Regions from separate parts of the Streptomyces sp. NPDC002845 genome, predicted to be linked through region 2. Evidence: riboswitches for the same ligand, from Rfam matches in the RefSeq annotation. Region 2 holds a riboswitch; each other region holds the start of a gene.

Region 1 (5,675 bases), on a different contig from region 2:
CAGCTCATTCAGCTCAGTCCGCTCATTCAGGTCACTGGTCAGTTCACTCCGCTCACCCAACTCACTCAGCTCAGTCAGTTCCGTCAGCGGCAGCGTGTGCTGGGTCTGGAGGACCTTCGCGCGGAGGTAGCGGACGTTGTGGGCCGTGGTGAAGACGCCGGTGGGGACCCGGTGGCGGACGTCGATGCCCAGGTCGCGGAGTTGGCCGGCCTTGTCGGGGTTGTTGGAGAGCAGGTCGAGGGTGGGGATGCCGAGGGCCTGGAGCATCTGGGCGGCGGCCGTGTAGTCGCGGGCGTCCTCGGGGAGGCCGAGGGCCGCGTTCGCCTCGTATGTGTCGAGGCCCTGGTCCTGGAGGGCGTACGCGTCGAGCTTGTTGTAGAGGCCGATGCCCCGGCCCTCCTGGCGGAGGTAGAGGAGCACGCCCCCGTGGTCGGCGATCTGCTCCACCGCCTCGCGCAGCTGCGGGCCGCAGTCGCAGCGGGCCGAGCCGAAGACGTCGCCGGTCAGGCACTCGGAATGCAGGCGGACCAAGGGCACGTGGCCTGTGCGACCTGGTTCGCCGAGTACGACGGCCACGTGCTCCTGGCCGTCGGTCAGGCCATGGAAGGTGACCAGTTCGGCGTCGACGCTGTAGCCGTCGTTGAAGCGCAGCGGTACCCGGACGCGGGCGCGCGGGGTGGCGGCGGGGTAGTCGGGCATGCGGTTCTCCGGTCCAGACGGGGTGCGGGGTCGGCGATACGTTTCAAAACTGAAGCACATCGTCCACAGGGACTCTAACTCTGCTTCAAATTTCAAGCAACCCCTGGATCAACCCCTGGAGTAACTCGTGGATCAACCCCTGGAGTAACCCGTGGAGCAACCCCTGTAGAGAGCGAGCCATTCCCCGGAGAGGCGCACGGATGGACGGACGGACGGATGGACGGACGTGCGCGCTATCCCGAAGAGCACGACCGGCGACGCCACGGCAGGTCGTCGGGGGCCGTCGCCTTGGGATCGTCACCCTGGAGCGCCTGCGCGATCCCCGAGCAGATCCGCTCCAGCTGCCCCACCTGCTCCGGGGTGAGGTGATCGAAGACCGCCTTCCGGACCGTCTCGACATGCCCCGGTGCCGTACGCTCCAGAAGGGCCATGCCCTCGTCCGTCAGCACCGCGAGGCTTCCGCGTTTGTCCGAGGTGCAGCCCTCGCGCCGTACCGCCCCGTCCTTCTCCAGCCGGGTCACGGCGTACGTCAGCCGGCTGCGCGTGATCTTCAGTCTCTCGGCGAGATCGGTCATCCGCAGTCGGCGGTCCGGGGCCTCGGAGAGGCCGGCCAGGACGGAGTAGTACAGGTGCGGCATGCCGGCCTCCTGCTGGAGCTGCCGGTCGAGGGCGTCCTCCAGGAGCAGCTGCGCGGCGATGTACGCGCGCCAGGCGCGTTGTTCCTCAGGGGTGAGCCAGCGGGTCGTCATACGGACAGTGTAGTTATTGTTTAAAACTTGAACCAAGACCGGGTGAGTGACACGCCCCCGGCCGACCGGTCACGACCACGATGACCACGACCACGACCACGGGAGCGAGCCCCATGCCCCACCCCTACGTCCTGTTGTCCGCCGCCGTCTCCCTCGACGGCTTCCTGGACGACACCGGCCCCGACCGGCTGCTGCTCTCGGGCCCGGCCGACTTCGACCGGGTCGACGAGGTACGGGCGGCCAGCGACGCGATCCTGATCGGCGCTGGCACCCTGCGCACCGACAACCCCCGGCTCCTGGTCAACTCGTCCGACCGCCGCGCCGCCCGGGTCGCCGCCGGGCTCCCGGCGTACCCGCTCAAGGTCACGGTCAGCGCGTCCGGGGACCTCGACCCGACGGCACAGTTCTGGCACACGGGCGGCGAGAAGGTCGTCTATACGACGGACAAGGGCGCCGAACGGCTGCGCGGGCTCGGCGACACCGCCGACGTCGTGGCCCTCGGCCCCGAGCTGGACTGGCGGGCGGTCCTCGACCACCTCGGCACCGTACGCGGCATCGGGCGTCTCATGGTCGAGGGCGGCGGCCGGGTCCACACCCAGTTGCTCCAGCAGGGGCTCGCCGACGAGCTGCAGCTCGCCGTCGCCCCGGTGTTCGTGGGGGAGGCGGACGCGCCCCGCATGTTCGGGACGGGGCCGTACCCCGGCGGCCCGACCGGCCGGATGCGGCTCCTGGAGACCCGGCCCGTCGGTGACGTCGTCCTCATGCGGTACGTCCCCACGGTCCCGGGGGCCAGAAGCGAGCCCTCCGCCGCCGACCGGCACTGGCTGAAGCTGGCCTGCGAGCTGGCGGCGCAGTGCCCGCCCTCGCGGACGGCCTTCAGTGTGGGCGCGGTGATCGTCGCGGCCGACGGCACGGAGCTGGCCCGCGGTCACTCCCGCGAGGGCACCGACCCGGTCGTCCACGCTGAGGAGGCCGCCCTCGCCAAGCTCGACCCCGCCGACCCGAGCCTCGCCTCCGCCACCGTCTACAGCAGCCTGGAGCCCTGCGCCCGCCGCGCCTCCCGCCCCGCCTCCCCCTGCGCCCGACTGATCCTCGACGCGGGCGTACGGCGCGTCGTCACCGCCTGGCGCGAGCCCGACACCTTCGTCACCGCCGCCGACGGCAGCGGACTCCTCGCGGACGCCGGGGTCGACGTGCTCGTCCTGCCCGAGTACGAGCAGCGGGCGAAGGAGCCGAACCGCCACCTGTTGCCCGGGTGACAGGTCACCGATTCCTGCGTGACAGGTCGCCGATCCCCGGGTGACAGGTCACCGCCGTAAACCCTGGTGCTGGGCGGTCCGCGGATGGCGTACACTTGAGACATCGCCGCGGGGTGGAGCAGCTCGGTAGCTCGCTGGGCTCATAACCCAGAGGTCGCAGGTTCAAATCCTGTCCCCGCTACTGATGGCCGAGGGCCGGAACTCATTCGAGTTCCGGCCCTCGGCTTTGCGTGGGCGTGGGCGGCTTTCTGCGCGGCTGATCGTTGTCACAAAGCGTGCCCGACCGACCCCCCTCCGCATAACAACTGACACAACGTCAGATGAGCCGAGGTTTATGAGCCGAGGTCAACTCGCCCGATTTAGGCCCCTCATGGCCCGTAAGTCCAGCGCAAAAGACTGATCGATCATCCGGAACAGCTTGGAATACGGCCCCGGGGTCTATTAACGTTCGATAACGCAGCGCGGTTGTCCCAGCCGTCACAAGAGGCGGCTCCGTGCGCACGCGCCGAATCCCGTAAGGGAACCGGGGAACCACCACCTTGGGGTGAATCGGGCGGAAGCCGCCGTGGAAGTACGGCAGGTTTACGCGCGTAGGAGACCTTCCTGCTCCGAACCCGTCAGCTAACCCGGTAGGCGAGAAGGAAGGAAAGGAGTACGCCTACGTGGCGTCCAACCGGCCTGCCCCAGAAGCTCCGTCCGTGCCGAGCCAGCACAGCGGCGACACCTTCGCCTACGGCGGCTACGACAGCAAGGACGAGGGTCCCTGGCAGGAGTGGAATCCCACCGAGGAGTCCATTCGTCCCGTTCGCGGCCGGCACCGCGTAAGCAAGCAGCGCGGGGGAGGACTCGCCCGCAGCTCCACGGTTCTGGGCGTCGGCGTCATAGCCGCGGTCGGCGCGGGCGGCATGGCCACCGCGCAGACCGGCAAGCCGCCGGTGTCCATCTCGCTGCCCGACCTGCCGAGCGTGGGCTCGGTGTTCGAGGAATCGGACGAGGAGGAGGAAGAGCCGCAGGCTTCCGAGGCTCCGCTCACCAGCGCCGGCCTGACCACGGCCGACACCGATTCCGGTACGACCAACGCCGGTGAGGCACTGCGCGCCCGCATCATCCAGCAGGCCGAGTCCCAGCAGGACCAGGTCGACACCGCCGCCGCCAAGGCCGCCGAGGCCAAGGCCGCGGAGAAGGCCGCCGAACTCGCCGCCAAGGAGAAGAAGGAGGCCGAGGCCAAGGCCGCCGAGGAGAAGAGGCAGGCGGAGGAGGAGGCCCGGCAGAAGGCCGAGGAGGAGCGTCTCGCCGAGCTCGCCAGGCAGTACACGCTGCCGACCTCCTCGTACACCATCACCTCCTACTTCGGCCAGGCCGGCGCCCTGTGGTCCTCCGGCTACCACACCGGCCTCGACTTCGCCGCCCCCACGGGCACGCTGATCAAGGCCGTGCACAGCGGCACGATCACGTCGGCCGGCTGGGACGGGTCGTACGGCTACAAGACGGTGCTCACCCTGGAGGACGGCACGGAGATCTGGTACGCCCACCAGTCCTCCATCAACGTCAGCGTCGGCCAGCAGGTCGCCACGGGCGACATCATCGGCCGCGTCGGCGCCACCGGCAACGTCACCGGCGCTCACCTCCACCTGGAGGTCCACACCGCCGGCAGCAGCTCCGGGATCGACCCGATGGCGTGGCTGCAGAGCAAGGGGCTGAACCCGTAAGGCGTGAGTCGTGAGTCCAGGCTCCCGGTTTTACGGGATCTTGGGGAACCCGAGGCTGTTGGGGCCGGTCGTGCGGAATGCGCTTGCCCGGCCCGGCAGTTGACGTAGAGCATGACCATGACTTCTCTGCGCAAGCTGGGCTCGTCCGACCTTGAGGTCTTCCCGCTCTCCCTCGGCGGCAACGTCTTCGGCTGGACCGCCGACGAGGCACAGTCCTTCGCCGTGCTGGACGCGTACGCGGCGGTGGGCGGCAACTTCGTCGACTCGGCCGACTATTACTCGGCGTGGGCCGAGGGCAACTCGGGCGGGGAGTCCGAGACGGTCATCGGCAAGTGGGTGCGGGCCCGCGGCAATCGCGATGACGTCGTGATCGCCACCAAGGTCAGCCAGCACCCCGAGTACCAGGGACTGTCCGCCGCCAACATCAAGGCCGCCGCCGACGCCTCCCTGCGCCGCCTCGGCACCGATTACATCGACCTGTACTACACCCACTTCGACAAGCCCGAGGTGCCGGTCGAGGAGATCATCACCGCCCTCGACGAACTGGTGAAGGCCGGCAAGGTCCGCGCGATCGCCGCCTCCAACATCACCCCGGAGCGCCTGACGGCCTCCCTGGAGTTCTCCGACCGCGAGGGTCTGGCACGCTACGTGGCCCTGCAGCCCCACTACAACCTGGTCTCGCGCACCACGTACGAGGGTGCCCTGCAGGACGTGGTCGCCGCCTCCGGCCTGTCCGCCGTCCCGTACTTCGCCCTGGCCAGCGGCTTCCTCACGGGCAAGTACCGGCCGGGTACGACGGTCGAGAGCCCGCGTGCGGTGGGCGCGGGCGCCCACCTGGAGACCGACCGGGGCGTACGCGTCCTGGCCGCCCTGGACGACATCGCCGGGGACCGCGGTGTCGAGCCCGCCACCGTCGCCCTCGCCTGGATCGCCGGCCGGCCGACGGTCGCCGCCCCCATCGCCTCGGCGCGCACGGTGGAGCAGCTTCCGGCGCTGCTGGCGGTGGCGGACGTGACCCTGACGGAGGAGGAGGCCGGGAGGCTGACGGAGGCTTCGGCGTAGGTTCCGTCAGGACCTGTACGGGTTGTGTGGGTTGTACGCCGTGTACGCGGGATAGGGCGCCGTCGGCGCGTACCCCTGCCCGTATCCGTATCCGTATCCGTTTTCCTGTCCGTGTCCCTGCCCGTGTCCGGGCCACTGCACCGGTGGCGGTATCGGCACAGGTACCGGCGTCGGTGCCGTGCACCGGGCCGCGTGTG
Region 2 (5,675 bases):
GGGCGATCTGCTCGCCGGGGGTGTAGCCGGCCTCCTTGACGGCCTCAAGGATGAGGTCGAGGGCCTCGCGGTTGGAGCCGAGGTTCGGGGCGAAGCCGCCCTCGTCGCCGAGGCCGGTGGCCAGGCCCTTGCTCTTCAGGACCTTCTTCAGGGTGTGGTAGACCTCGGCGCCCCAGCGTAGGGCCTCGGAGAAAGACTCCGCGCCGATCGGGGCGATCATGAACTCCTGGATGTCCACGTTGGAGTCGGCGTGCGAGCCGCCGTTCAGGATGTTCATCATCGGCACCGGCAGCAGGTGCGCGTTCGGGCCGCCCAGGTAGCGGAAGAGGGGGAGGTCGCTGGCCTCGGAGGCGGCGTGGGCGACGGCGAGCGAGACGCCGAGGATGGCGTTGGCGCCGAGGGAGCCCTTGTTGTCGGTGGCGTCCAGGTCGAACATCGCCTGGTCGATCAGGCGCTGCTCGGTGGCGTCGTAGCCGACCAGCTCCGGGCCGATCTGCTCGATGACGGCGAGGACGGCCTTCTCGACGCCCTTGCCGAGGTAGCGGTTGGAGTCACCGTCGCGGAGCTCGATGGCCTCGAAGGCGCCGGTGGAAGCGCCGGACGGAACGGCGGCACGACCCGTGCTGCCGTCGTCGAGGCCGACCTCGACCTCGACCGTGGGGTTGCCTCGGGAGTCCAGGATTTCCCGGGCTACGACGACGTCGATGGACGGCACGAGCATCTCCTTCTTGGATGTGACGCTGAGAGTGCGGGGCGCAAGGCCTTGCGACTAGAGCCTAACCGCCTCCGGGACATAGGCCAGCCGACCGACCGTCCCGTGGACAAGGACTGACGGCACCTATTGTTCCCGAACGGAACAAAGAGGGGTGGCGAAGAAAAGTGGGGAGACGGAGAAGGTCGCGATGAAGGTGCCGGATGAAGGTGACGAAGGGCGGCGAAGAAGGTGGCGATGAAAAAGCCCCGCCCCGGTGCGTACGGGGGAGTACGCACCGGGGCGGGGAGCCCGTGGGGACGGGGGTGACCCTCACGAGGCCTCCAGTATGAGGACCACGGATGTGAGGATCCTTTGGTTCAACTGAGAGTCGTATGAGTCTCCTGTCGAACCGGAGTGGCCGCCGGCCTCGGCCTCAGCCTTGGTTCGGCTTCAGCCCCAGCTTCAGCTTCGGCTTCAGCCGAGGTGCAGCTGCTGGCCCGGGTAGATGAAGTCGGCGTCGTCGATGATGTCCTTGTTCAGCTGGAAGAGCTTCTGCCAGCCACCCTCGACGTCGTTCTCGGCGGCGATGCCGCTGAGGGTGTCGCCGGAGACGACCTCGTACTCGCCGTCGCCCTTCTTGACCGTCTTGCCGGTCGGAGTCTCGACGGTGGCCCGCTCGGAGGAACGCGAGGCGCGGGTCTCCTGCTCCTGGGTGCCCTGCTCGGAGGAGCTGGAACCCGAAGAGCTGGAACCGGAGGAGCTGGAACCGGAGTTGTTGGCGGAGCTTTCGGTGCCGGTGCTCGCGCCGCCGTCGTACGCGGCGCTGGACAGACCCGTGCCGCAGGTCGGCCAGGCGCCCTTGCCCTGGCCCGCGAGGACCTTCTCGGCGATCTCTATCTGCTGGGCCTTGGTGGCCTGGTCCGCGGTGGCGGCGTACTGGGTGCCGCCGTACCCGGCCCAGGTCGAGGCCGAGAACTGCAGGCCGCCGTAGTACCCGTTGCCGGTGTTGATGGACCAGTTGCCGCCGGACTCGCACTGCGCGACCGCGTCCCACTCGGAGGCGGTGGCGGCGGAGGCGCTGCCGGCGGCCATCAGCGGGGCGGCGATGGCGGCGCCGGTGACACCGGCGAGCGCGACGAGGCGGCTGGCCTTGGACGGACGACGGTGCTTGCCCTTGCAAGAGTGCAGCATGTTTGCGATCCCCTCACCGACGCCTACGAGGTGAGCTGTCGGGTTCGGGCCGGTTGAGTTGCCCGGCCGCGCGGATCGCTTTCGCTTCCGCACGGCTTCACCCCGAGCCGGTTCCGGCATCAACTGCCGGGCCCGGCACTTACCTTGGGTCCCCCGCTCCTGCCTACGGCGCTTGACGCGACGACTGTTCCCGTGCGGCCGTTGGCAGGATTCGGCGTGACGACCGCAGGAGCCCGCTGTGGCGAGCAGTCACGACCGTAAACACGCGATTCGCCGAATTTCAAAAAGGATCAGGGCTTCTGTGATTCATCTCCCACCGAGATCAAAACGGGCATTCGGTGCGAAGCATGACGCGAACTACCGCTGCTTTTCGCCCGATTCGACCCCGAGCTCCAGGGTCTGACCGGGCATGATGTGGTTCGGGTCAGCACCGACCGTCCCCCTGTTGTCTGCGTACAGCACGGACCATCCGCCTTCGACGCCAAGGGAGTCGGCGATCGCCCACAGGGTGTCCCCGGTACGGACGACGTACGAGCCGTCGTCCGGCGCCTCGCGGGAGGCGTGACGGCCAGAGGGGGTGCCGGTACGACCGTCGTCGATACGGCCGCCGGTCGCGCCCTCGTCGGCGCTCTCGTCGGCACTGTCGCCGCGGTGGCGGCCGGTGCCGGTGGTTTCGGTGTCGGCTTCGACTTCGGTTTCGGTGCCGGTTTCGGCGCTCTCCTCGCCGTCGCCGCCGGTCGAAGAGTCGGCGCCCTGTTGGGAGTTGCCGGAAGCGCCACTCCCGGTGTCGCCTGTGGCCGAGCTGTCGGAGTCCTGTGAGGTGCTCTCGCCGGTGTCGACCAGTCCGGTGTCGGCCTTGGTGGAACCTTCGGCGACATCCGGGGACGGGTCGGAGGTACCGGATGAGTCAGAGGTACCGGACGGGTCGGAAGCGTCGGACGAACCAGAAATACCGGATGAATCAGGAGTACCGGATGAGTCGGACGAGTCAGATGAACCGGACTGGCCGTCACCCACGACCCCGGTGTCTACGTCGGCGGAGCCGGAGTCCCTGCCGAGGCCGGTGAGCAGGCCGCAGGAGGCCCAGACGCCGACGCCCTGGTCGGCGAGGATTCTCTCGGCGACGGCTATCTGCTGGGAACGGCTGGCCTGGTCGGCGCGCTCCGCGTACTCGCGGCCGCCGTACTTCTCCCAGTTCTCCTGCGACAACTGGAGTCCGCCGTAGTACCCGTTGCCGGTGTTGGCGCTCCAGGCTCCCCCGCTCTCGCACTCCGCGACCTGGTCCCAGGTCGCCCCGCTGGCCGCGCTCGCACCGGTGGCGCCGAGCAGTGGGATCGCGATGGCGGACCCGGTGACTCCCGCCGCTACGAGGAGGGCCGGAGCCTGACGGGGGCGACGGTGACGACCGTTCCCGGAGAGCATGCGGTTGCCTTTCACGCGACAGCAGTGGCCAGCGCGGCGGGTGTGACACACCGCCCCACTGATGGTGAACGTATCGGCAGCCGATCACTTGTCACAAGTTAATGCAGCGCAGATCACGTGAAGATCACAGAATTGAAGGCGTGTCACCTTTACGCAGGTGAGAGCGGTTGGCCACGGGGCGTGAACTCAACAGGCAACGTGCGTAGTCCACGCATGATGAGACCTCCCCGCCATCTCAAATCGGCCGGATCCACCGCCAGTTGCAGATCGGGGAGCCGGGTGAGGAGCGCGGCGAGCGCGGTCTGCCCCTCCAGCCGGGCGAGGGGCGCGCCGAGGCAGTAGTGGATGCCGTGGCCGTAGCCGAGGTGCTGGTTGTCGCGGCGGGCGAGGTCGAGGGTGTCGGGGTCGGCGAAACGGGCCGGGTCACGGTCGGCGGCAGCGAGGACGACGAGAACGGGGTCGCCGGGAGCGATGCCCTGCCCGCCGATGCTCAGCGGCCGCGTGGCGAAGCGCCACGTGGCGAGTTCGACCGGGCCGTCGTAGCGCAGGAGTTCCTCGACGCCGGTTTCCAGGAGCCCGGTCTCCTCGGCGGCGAGGGAGGCCTGGAGGCAGGCGCGTTGCTCGGGGTGGGTGAGCAGGGCATGAGAGCCATTACCGATCAAGTTCACAGTCGTCTCAAAACCGGCGAACAGGAGGATAAAGGCCATGGCGGCCGCCTCGTTCTCGGTGAGGTGCTCGCCGTGGTCGGAAGCGCGGATGAGGCCGGAGATCAGGTCCTCGCCAGGCGTGGCTTCGGCGGGCAGCGCCTCGCGCTTGCGGTGGATGAGGTCGGCGAGATAGCCGCGTATCTTCTTCACCGACCGCGCGACACCGCCGCGCGGGCCTCCCCCGTGCCGGATCATCATCCCCGCCCAGTCCCGGAAGTCGTCCTGGTCCTCGCGCGGGACGCCGAGCAGGTCGCAGATCACGTAGATGGGAAGGGGGAACGCGAACTCGTGGATGAGATCCGCGCTTCCCTGCTCCGCGAACTGGTCGATGAGGTGGTCCGTGAGTTCCTGCACTCGGGGGGCGAACTCGGCGACTCTGCGGGGCGTGAAGGCCTTGGACACGAGCCTGCGGAGCCTGGTGTGGTCCGGCGGGTCGATGTTGAGGAGGTGCGTCATCAACTCGGCCTTGCGTTCCCCGGGGATGCCGGTCTTGCCCTTGGCGTGCGCCGGTTCGTCGTGGTGCGCCGGATTCTTGGAGAGGCGCGGGTCGGCAAGGGTCTGCTTGGCGTCGGCGTAACGGGTGACGAGCCATGCCTCCACTCCGCTGGGGAGGCGGGTCCTGTGCACGGGGGCGTGCTCGCGGAGCCAAGCGTAGGCGGGGTAGGGGTTGGTGGCGAATTCCCAGGTGAAGAGTTCTGGGGCGGTGCCGGTGGGGGTGGCGGGCTGGGGGTGGTTGGTCACTCCTTGACGGTAGCGGGCGGGTCGGAGGGGGGTGTGGGGAGCCGGCCCAGGAGCTTCTTCGCGTAGTAGTGGCCTTGCTCGGCGGCTCTGCGAAGCCATTCGTCGGCTTCCACGGGCTCTCCGCCGCGCTCCTTCAGCAGCTTCCACAGCCAGTACGCGGCCTCGCCGCTTCCTTGGTCGGCTGCCTGGCGGAGGAGTTCCTCCCCTTCCTGCACGGCACCGGTACGGCTGAGGAATTTACCAAGGTTCGCGGGCGCGGCAGGATAACCTGCCGCCATAGCCCTGCGGTAGATGTGCTCCACTTCCGTGTCATGACCACCAAGCCGGTCCAGGAAGAACGCCAAATCGTATAGGGCTTGCGGGTCTCCACGAGCAGCGCCACGACGGAGCCAGGCTTCTGCTGCCTCCACATTCTGCCGAAAGAGCAGCAGCCTGCCGATGCTCGTGGTCACCGCCTCATGACCGGCCTCGTTCGCCTCGGCGTACCACTGGAGGCTCTCGGTGGTATCTCCACTGCCAAACAGCATGTCGCCCAACTGATGCGCCGCGTTGCCATCACCACGATCGGCCGCCGTACGCAGCCACTGCTCGGCGAGGGCACGGTGGGCCTGCCCCAGTAGTCGCGCGCAGTCACGATCGGAATACTTCTCGGCTGCGATCTGCAGATACGGGAGAGCATCCTTCACCTCGCCCCGTTCGAACAGAGTCTTGCCCAAACGCCCGGCGAGTTCATCCCGCCCGGCTTCCACCGCCCTGCGAAACCAAACCAGGGCTGCTTCCTCCCCGTAGACGGCCTCGCTCAGCAGGCCCATCATCCGCAGGGCTTCCGGGTCACCGTCCTCGGCCCGGGGTGCGAAGACGGGGTGGGCAGCTCGCCACACACTGCGGATCACCTCACTGTCGTCCCGCGTCTCCTCAAC
Region 3 (5,675 bases), on a different contig from region 2:
CGCTCGTCTTCTCCTCGGGATACGCCGCCAACCTCGCCGCCGTCACCGCCCTCGCCCCGCACGGCTCCCTCATCGTGTCGGACGCGGGCAACCACGCCTCACTGATCGACGGCTGCCGGCTGGCGCGCGGGACGGCCCAGGTGGTCGCGCACGCCGCCCCGGAGGCGGTCCGCAAGGCGCTCGGCACCCACACGGGGCCCGCCGTCGCCGTGTCCGACACGGTGTTCTCGGTGGACGGCGACGCGGCCCCGCTGGCGGGACTGGCCGAGGCGTGCCGGGAGTACGGCGCCGGGCTGGTCGTCGACGACGCGCACGGGCTCGGGGTGCTCGGCGACGGGGGCCGGGGCGCTCCGTACGCGGCGGGGCTCGCAGGTGCGCCGGACGTCGTCGTGACGGTCACGCTGTCCAAGTCGCTGGGCAGCCAGGGCGGCGCCGTGCTCGGCCCGGCCCGGGTGATCGACCACCTGGTCAACGCGGCCCGCACCTTCATCTTCGACACCGGTCTGGCCCCGGCCGCGACCGGTGCGGCCCTCGCCGCGCTGCGACTGCTGCGCCGGGAACCGGAGCGTGCCGCGCGGGCGCGCGAGGTGGCGACGGAACTGCACACACGGCTGACGGCGGCCGGGCTCGAAGCGGTACGGCCCGATGCCGCCGTCGTTTCCGTGCGTGCCCCGTCGCCGGAGCAGGCGGTGCGGTGGGCGGCCGACTGCCGCGCGGCGGGTCTCGCCGTCGGCTGCTTCCGCCCACCGTCCGTGCCGGATGGCATCTCACGGCTGAGGCTGACCGCCCGGGCGGATCTCACCGCCGGGCAGCTCGACCGGGCCGTGCGGGTGATCTGCGAGACGCGACCATGAGTCGGCGTGACACGGCCGTGCGTCGCGATCGGTGGAAGTGACCACCGGTGACCGAACGGGTCCGGTGATCGCGGACAGGGTCAGTGAAGCGTGGCGATGAACTCCTCCCACACCTCGGGGGCGAACAGCAGGGCGGACCCCGCCGTGTTCTTCGAGTCGCGTACGGCCACCAGTCCGGCCCAGGGGCCGGGGCCCGGGCGGGCCGTCTCGACGCAGTTGTTCATTCCGGTACTGCGGCTGCTGCGCCGCCATTGCACACCGCGTAGCGCGGTACTGGAAGGTACGGACCGAGGCAGTGCAGACATGGTGCCTCCTTACACGCCGCCAGCTGACCCGGCGATGTAATCCAACGATTCCTTGGGCGAAAGGGCGTGGAACTGAAGGGCGTTGAAGGCCTCAAGGTAGGCCTGGAGGTCTTCTTTCCGCTCCAGATAGAGGCTACTCGTCAAATGGTCGAGAACAACCACATCCAGATCGGATGTGCTCGAAAATGAGAAGATTACGAAAGGGCCGGTGATGCCGATGTGCGCCCCAGCAGTGAACGGCAGTACCTGCAGTCGCACTTGAGGCAGAGTCGCCGCCTCCCTCAGCCGCCTCAGCTGTCGCTCCATGACCTCCGGTCCGCCGACCTCCCGCCGCAGAACCGCCTCGTCCAGGACAGCGTTCAGCCTTATCGGCGGCTCCGCCCGCAGCACGTCCTGCCGGGCGAGCCGTACCTCCACGAGCGCGTCCAGCTTGTCGTCCTCCAGCCCCTCCACCGCGGCCCGGGTGACCGCGCGGGCGTACTCCGGTGTCTGCAACAGCCCCGGCACCACGGAGGTCTCCAGCGTGCGCATCCCGCTGGCCTGCGACTCCAGGCTGATGAAGTCGCGGTACGTCGGCGGCAGGACCCCGCGATAGGCGTGCCACCAGTTGTGCCGTCCGCCGCCGTCCTCGCCTCCCGCCAGCACCAGCAGAAACTCGCGCAGTTCGGCGTCCCGCACCTCGTACGCGTCCAGCAGCAGCCGTACGTCCTCCGGCTTCACCCCGCTGGCGCCGGTCTCGATCCGGCTCACTTTGGACTGGTGCCAGCCGACGAGGCGCGCGGCCTCGCTACTGGTGAGGCCGACACGGGTGCGCAGGACACGCAACTCGGCACCGAGCTTGCGACGGCGCACCGCGGGACCGTACCGCATGGTCTGCTCCTTTCGCCCGGCGCGCGGTGTCAGGGCGACGGTAGAGGATGGACCGAGGGGGCTCCCAAATACGGTCGGTCGTCGGAGAGTTCACCGCTTCGAGCGACAGATATATGCATGTCTTGGCGGATCGGCACCATGACGGCCCTGGTGATGGCAATCTGGCGCAAGCACCAGTCCGGGACCGTCTCGAACCATCCGCTCCGTGTCGGACACCGGTCCCGTGTGGGAAAGGGACGACGTCGCCATGGCAGACCACCAGGAAGCATCCGTCACTCTGCCGAGCGATCCAGCCTCGGTCTCCGCGGCCCGCAAATACGTCGCGAACGTGCTGGCCGAATGGGGCCTGCCGGGCGACACCGAAATCGCGGACACCGTACGCCTGATCGTGTCCGAACTCGCCACCAACGCCGTCCAGCACACGCTCGGGCAGTCGCCCACGTTCACCGTGGACGTCGCGCTCGACCGTGACGAGCAGCTGCGCATCGGCGTCACCGACAGCCATCCGCGCTTCCCGAAACGTTTGCCTGCCGCCGTCCAGCAGGACAACGGCCGCGGCATGGTCATCATCCGCTGGCTCGCCGCCGAGTGCGGCGGCAGACTCAGCGTCAGACCCACCCGCGAGGGCGGTAAAACGGTCGCGATCGAACTGCCGTGGACGGCACGTGTGCGGCCGGTGACGACGGGTGGGCAGCAGGAGCCCTGAGCGGGTCCGGGGCTCATCTCTGTCGCGGCCTTCGCGGCGGTGCCTCCGGCGGAGCCGTCGGCGGGGTGGTGTCACCGCGGAGGCGGGTGCGCCGCACCAGCCGGGGCAGGACGCCCCACAGTGCCACGCAGGCGAGGAACGTGCCCCCTCCGGCGGCGATGCCGGCACCCCGGTTCAGCGTCACGTCCACGACGAGCAGGACCGACCCGGCGAACGTCAGCGTCAGCACGGCCAGGCCGAAGGTGGCCAGCCGGGAGGAGACCTGGACGATGACGGGTTTGGCGTTCTGCTGGAACAGGGAACGGTGCAGCGCGGCCGGGGCGGTGAAGAGCGCGGCCGAGAGGACCGCCAGCAGCAGCGTGGTGACGTAGGTGGCGCGCTGGACCGAGTCGAGGTCCGGGAAGCGCGGGGTGAACGCCAGGGTCAGCAGGAACGCGAAGAGGATCTGCACGCCGGTCTGGGTGACGCGCAGCTCCTGGAGCAGCTCGACGAAGTTGCGGTCGGCGCGTTCGAGCGGGGTCTCATGGCGTGCCGGCGGAGCCTCGCCGCGTGCCGCTGACGCCGGGGACGTGCGTTGGTCGGCCATGGATACACGGGTAACCACTCCGGTCGGCGTTACGCCTGGTGAGGGCGGCGATGCCGGGGCACGCGGCGGTTCGGCGGCGGTTCGTGACGCACCCGGGAGGGGCGCGTCCCGCGAGGGCGGCGGCGATCAGGGCCGCCGCCCCCGCGAGCAGGTCACGCGACCCGGCCGTACCAGACGCTCCTCGTCCAGATCTTCTGGAGCCTCACCACATCCCCGGTCTTCGGGGAGTGCCAGATCTTGCCCTTCCCGGCGTAGATGCCGACGTGGTAGACGTTCGATCCCGAGTGGAAGAACACCAGGTCTCCGAGCTTGCGGCTCTTGGCGGAGACGTGCTTCGTCTTGTTGTACTGCTGCGCCGCGGTACGGGGCAGCGACTTGCCCGCCTTCTTGTACGAGTAGAGGGTCAGCCCGGAGCAGTCGAACCGCTTGGGGCCCTCGGCGCCGTACTTGTACGGGGATCCCTTCTTGGAGGCCGCGACCTTGAGTGCCTTTGTCGCAGCGGTTGCCGCATCGGCGTCGGAGGCGACGCCCGGAACCGCGATGCTGCCGCCGACGGCGGCCAGGGTGAGGGCCGAGGCCGTGCCGGCCCGGGTCAACAGCGACGGGACACGATTGAGCGCAGTCATGCGCAACCCTTCGTCAGCCGCCTGTGAAGGATGACCTGTCGGATTCGGGCTGGCGAAGTTGCCCGGCCGCGTGCTGCGGCTTCACCCCAAGGACCGCCCGGATATCTCCGGCGGCCCGCCTTGCTGGGTCCTCCACTCCTGCCGATCCACCTCTGTCGACCGGTCATCCGGGCGGCGGCAGGACTCGGCGTCCGCCCGGATCGCCCCGCCGCTGCGGCGGGGGCTTGTCGTCGGAAGGGATCTTGGCGCACGGATGTCGGAAATGCCGAGCGGAATCAGGGATTTGTGGTGTTACTCACCACTCACCCGTTCGGGTGGACACCCCTTCCCATGGGCGGGTGTCCAGGAGATCGACGGCGTTCGTACCAGCAACGGAGTGTCCGATTCCGCCCTGGACATACGCGCGTTGCGCAACTTCTGCGGGCTTTTGAAAGGATGAACGTCTGGGTCATCGGAGTGACGCCACGTGGTCCGTGGGAAGCCCGGGCCGGACGCCTCCTCGCTCCGGCGTGCGACCCGGGATCGGTCGGCTCGCGTCAACCCGCCGTGCCGGGCGGCAGCGTGACCCGGGCCGCGCGCCGTTCGCCGTCGAGGACCCGCAGGGCCTGCGTGAGGGTGGGGGCGTGCACTTCATGCTCCCCGCGCTGATGCATCAGGGCGAGTGCGTCCCGCAGGGCCGTCGCCTTGCTCACCAGGGCCTGGGCGGCGCGCAGTCCGCGATAGGTGTCGCCCGCGCGGGACGGGTTGATCCGGCCGAGCAGGTCGACCACGTCGAGGTAACGGTCGATCAACTCCGCCTCGGCGCGTGTCAGCGCGGGCAGCGGGGGCAGTTCGGGTGGCAGCATCGGCGCTCACCTCGCGCCGGGCAGGGCGTGGGAGGCCTTGCGACTCCGGATGATCTGGTCCACCAGGCCGTATTCCAGCGCCGCCTGCGCGTCCAGGATCTTGTCCCGCTCGATGTCGGCGTGCACCCGCTCCAGGGTCTGACCCGTGTGCCGTACGAGCATCTCCTCCAGCATCCGGCGGTTGCGCGTCAACTCCTCGGCCTGGATCGCCAGATCGCTCGCCTGGCCCTCGACCGGTTCGAGCAGTGACGGCTGATGGATCACCAAGCGGGCGTCAGGCAGCGCGAACCGCTTGCCCGGGGTGCCCGCGGCCAGCAGCACCGCGGCGCCCGACCCGGCCTGGCCCAGGCAGATGGTCTCCACGTCGCATCCGACGAACTGCATCGTGTCGTAGATCGCCGTCATCGCGCTGAACGAGCCGCCGGGGGAGTTGATGTACAGCGAGATGTCCTGGTCGGGCGACTGGTACTCGAGGTGCATGAACTGCGCCATCACGTCGTTCGCCGACGTGTCGTCGATCTGCGTCCCGAGGAACACGATCCGCTCCTCCAGGAGCTTCGAGTACGGATCCAGCGTCCGCTGCCCCGCGCTCGTGCGCTCGGTGAACTCGGGCAGGACATAGCGGGCGGACGGACGGTCCATGGCTCACGCCTCCTCATGAATCCTCTGATCGACTTCTGTCAAAAATGTACAGGACGTACGCAGCTTGGGGGTGATGCTCGGCTGACAGCGAAAATCCCCGCGGAGCACAGGGCTCCGTGGGGATCGGATGGGGCATGGAGGGGGTCAGTTGAGAGGGGCGGGGGCCGGGTCCCGTAGAACGTGATCGGCGGCTAACCGCGCGACGCGGCGAGTTCGTTGAGGGCGTTCAAGACGTCCAGGG

What was found. A riboswitch is a leader RNA that binds a small molecule or an ion and turns the genes downstream of it on or off. The one in region 2 is predicted to bind cyclic di-AMP.
Region 1: another riboswitch for cyclic di-AMP. It lies ahead of ACWD3C_RS14615 (M23 family metallopeptidase); the one in region 2 lies ahead of ACWD3C_RS41025 (transglycosylase family protein).
Region 3: another riboswitch for cyclic di-AMP. It lies ahead of ACWD3C_RS04915 (C40 family peptidase); the one in region 2 lies ahead of ACWD3C_RS41025 (transglycosylase family protein).

The regions. Positions count from the first base shown of each region.
Region 1 is NZ_JBSFUU010000017.1:22,447-28,121, reverse strand. Features, by position in the region: gene ACWD3C_RS14635 (GTP cyclohydrolase II) at 1-699, opposite strand, end outside; gene ACWD3C_RS14630 (MarR family winged helix-turn-helix transcriptional regulator) at 933-1,448, opposite strand; gene ACWD3C_RS14625 (dihydrofolate reductase family protein) at 1,562-2,707, shown strand; tRNA gene ACWD3C_RS14620 (tRNA-Met) at 2,815-2,888, shown strand; cyclic di-AMP (ydaO/yuaA leader) riboswitch at 3,201-3,358, shown strand; gene ACWD3C_RS14615 (M23 family metallopeptidase) at 3,370-4,416, shown strand; gene ACWD3C_RS14610 (aldo/keto reductase) at 4,534-5,478, shown strand; gene ACWD3C_RS14605 (PrsW family intramembrane metalloprotease) at 5,485-5,675, opposite strand, start outside.
Region 2 is NZ_JBSFUU010000093.1:18,617-24,291, forward strand. Features, by position in the region: gene eno (phosphopyruvate hydratase) at 1-715, opposite strand, end outside; gene ACWD3C_RS41025 (transglycosylase family protein) at 1,169-1,885, opposite strand; cyclic di-AMP (ydaO/yuaA leader) riboswitch at 1,891-2,066, opposite strand; gene ACWD3C_RS41030 (transglycosylase family protein) at 2,243-3,307, opposite strand; gene ACWD3C_RS41035 (cytochrome P450 family protein) at 3,457-4,755, opposite strand; gene ACWD3C_RS41040 (tetratricopeptide repeat protein) at 4,752-5,675, opposite strand, start outside.
Region 3 is NZ_JBSFUU010000005.1:62,425-68,099, forward strand. Features, by position in the region: gene ACWD3C_RS04890 (8-amino-7-oxononanoate synthase) at 1-854, shown strand, start outside; gene ACWD3C_RS04895 (DUF397 domain-containing protein) at 935-1,159, opposite strand; gene ACWD3C_RS04900 (helix-turn-helix domain-containing protein) at 1,169-2,029, opposite strand; gene ACWD3C_RS04905 (ATP-binding protein) at 2,277-2,735, shown strand; gene ACWD3C_RS04910 (DUF6328 family protein) at 2,749-3,321, opposite strand; gene ACWD3C_RS04915 (C40 family peptidase) at 3,474-3,947, opposite strand; cyclic di-AMP (ydaO/yuaA leader) riboswitch at 3,951-4,115, opposite strand; gene ACWD3C_RS04920 (hypothetical protein) at 4,484-4,792, opposite strand; gene ACWD3C_RS04925 (ATP-dependent Clp protease proteolytic subunit) at 4,799-5,434, opposite strand; gene ACWD3C_RS04930 (hypothetical protein) at 5,626-5,675, opposite strand, start outside.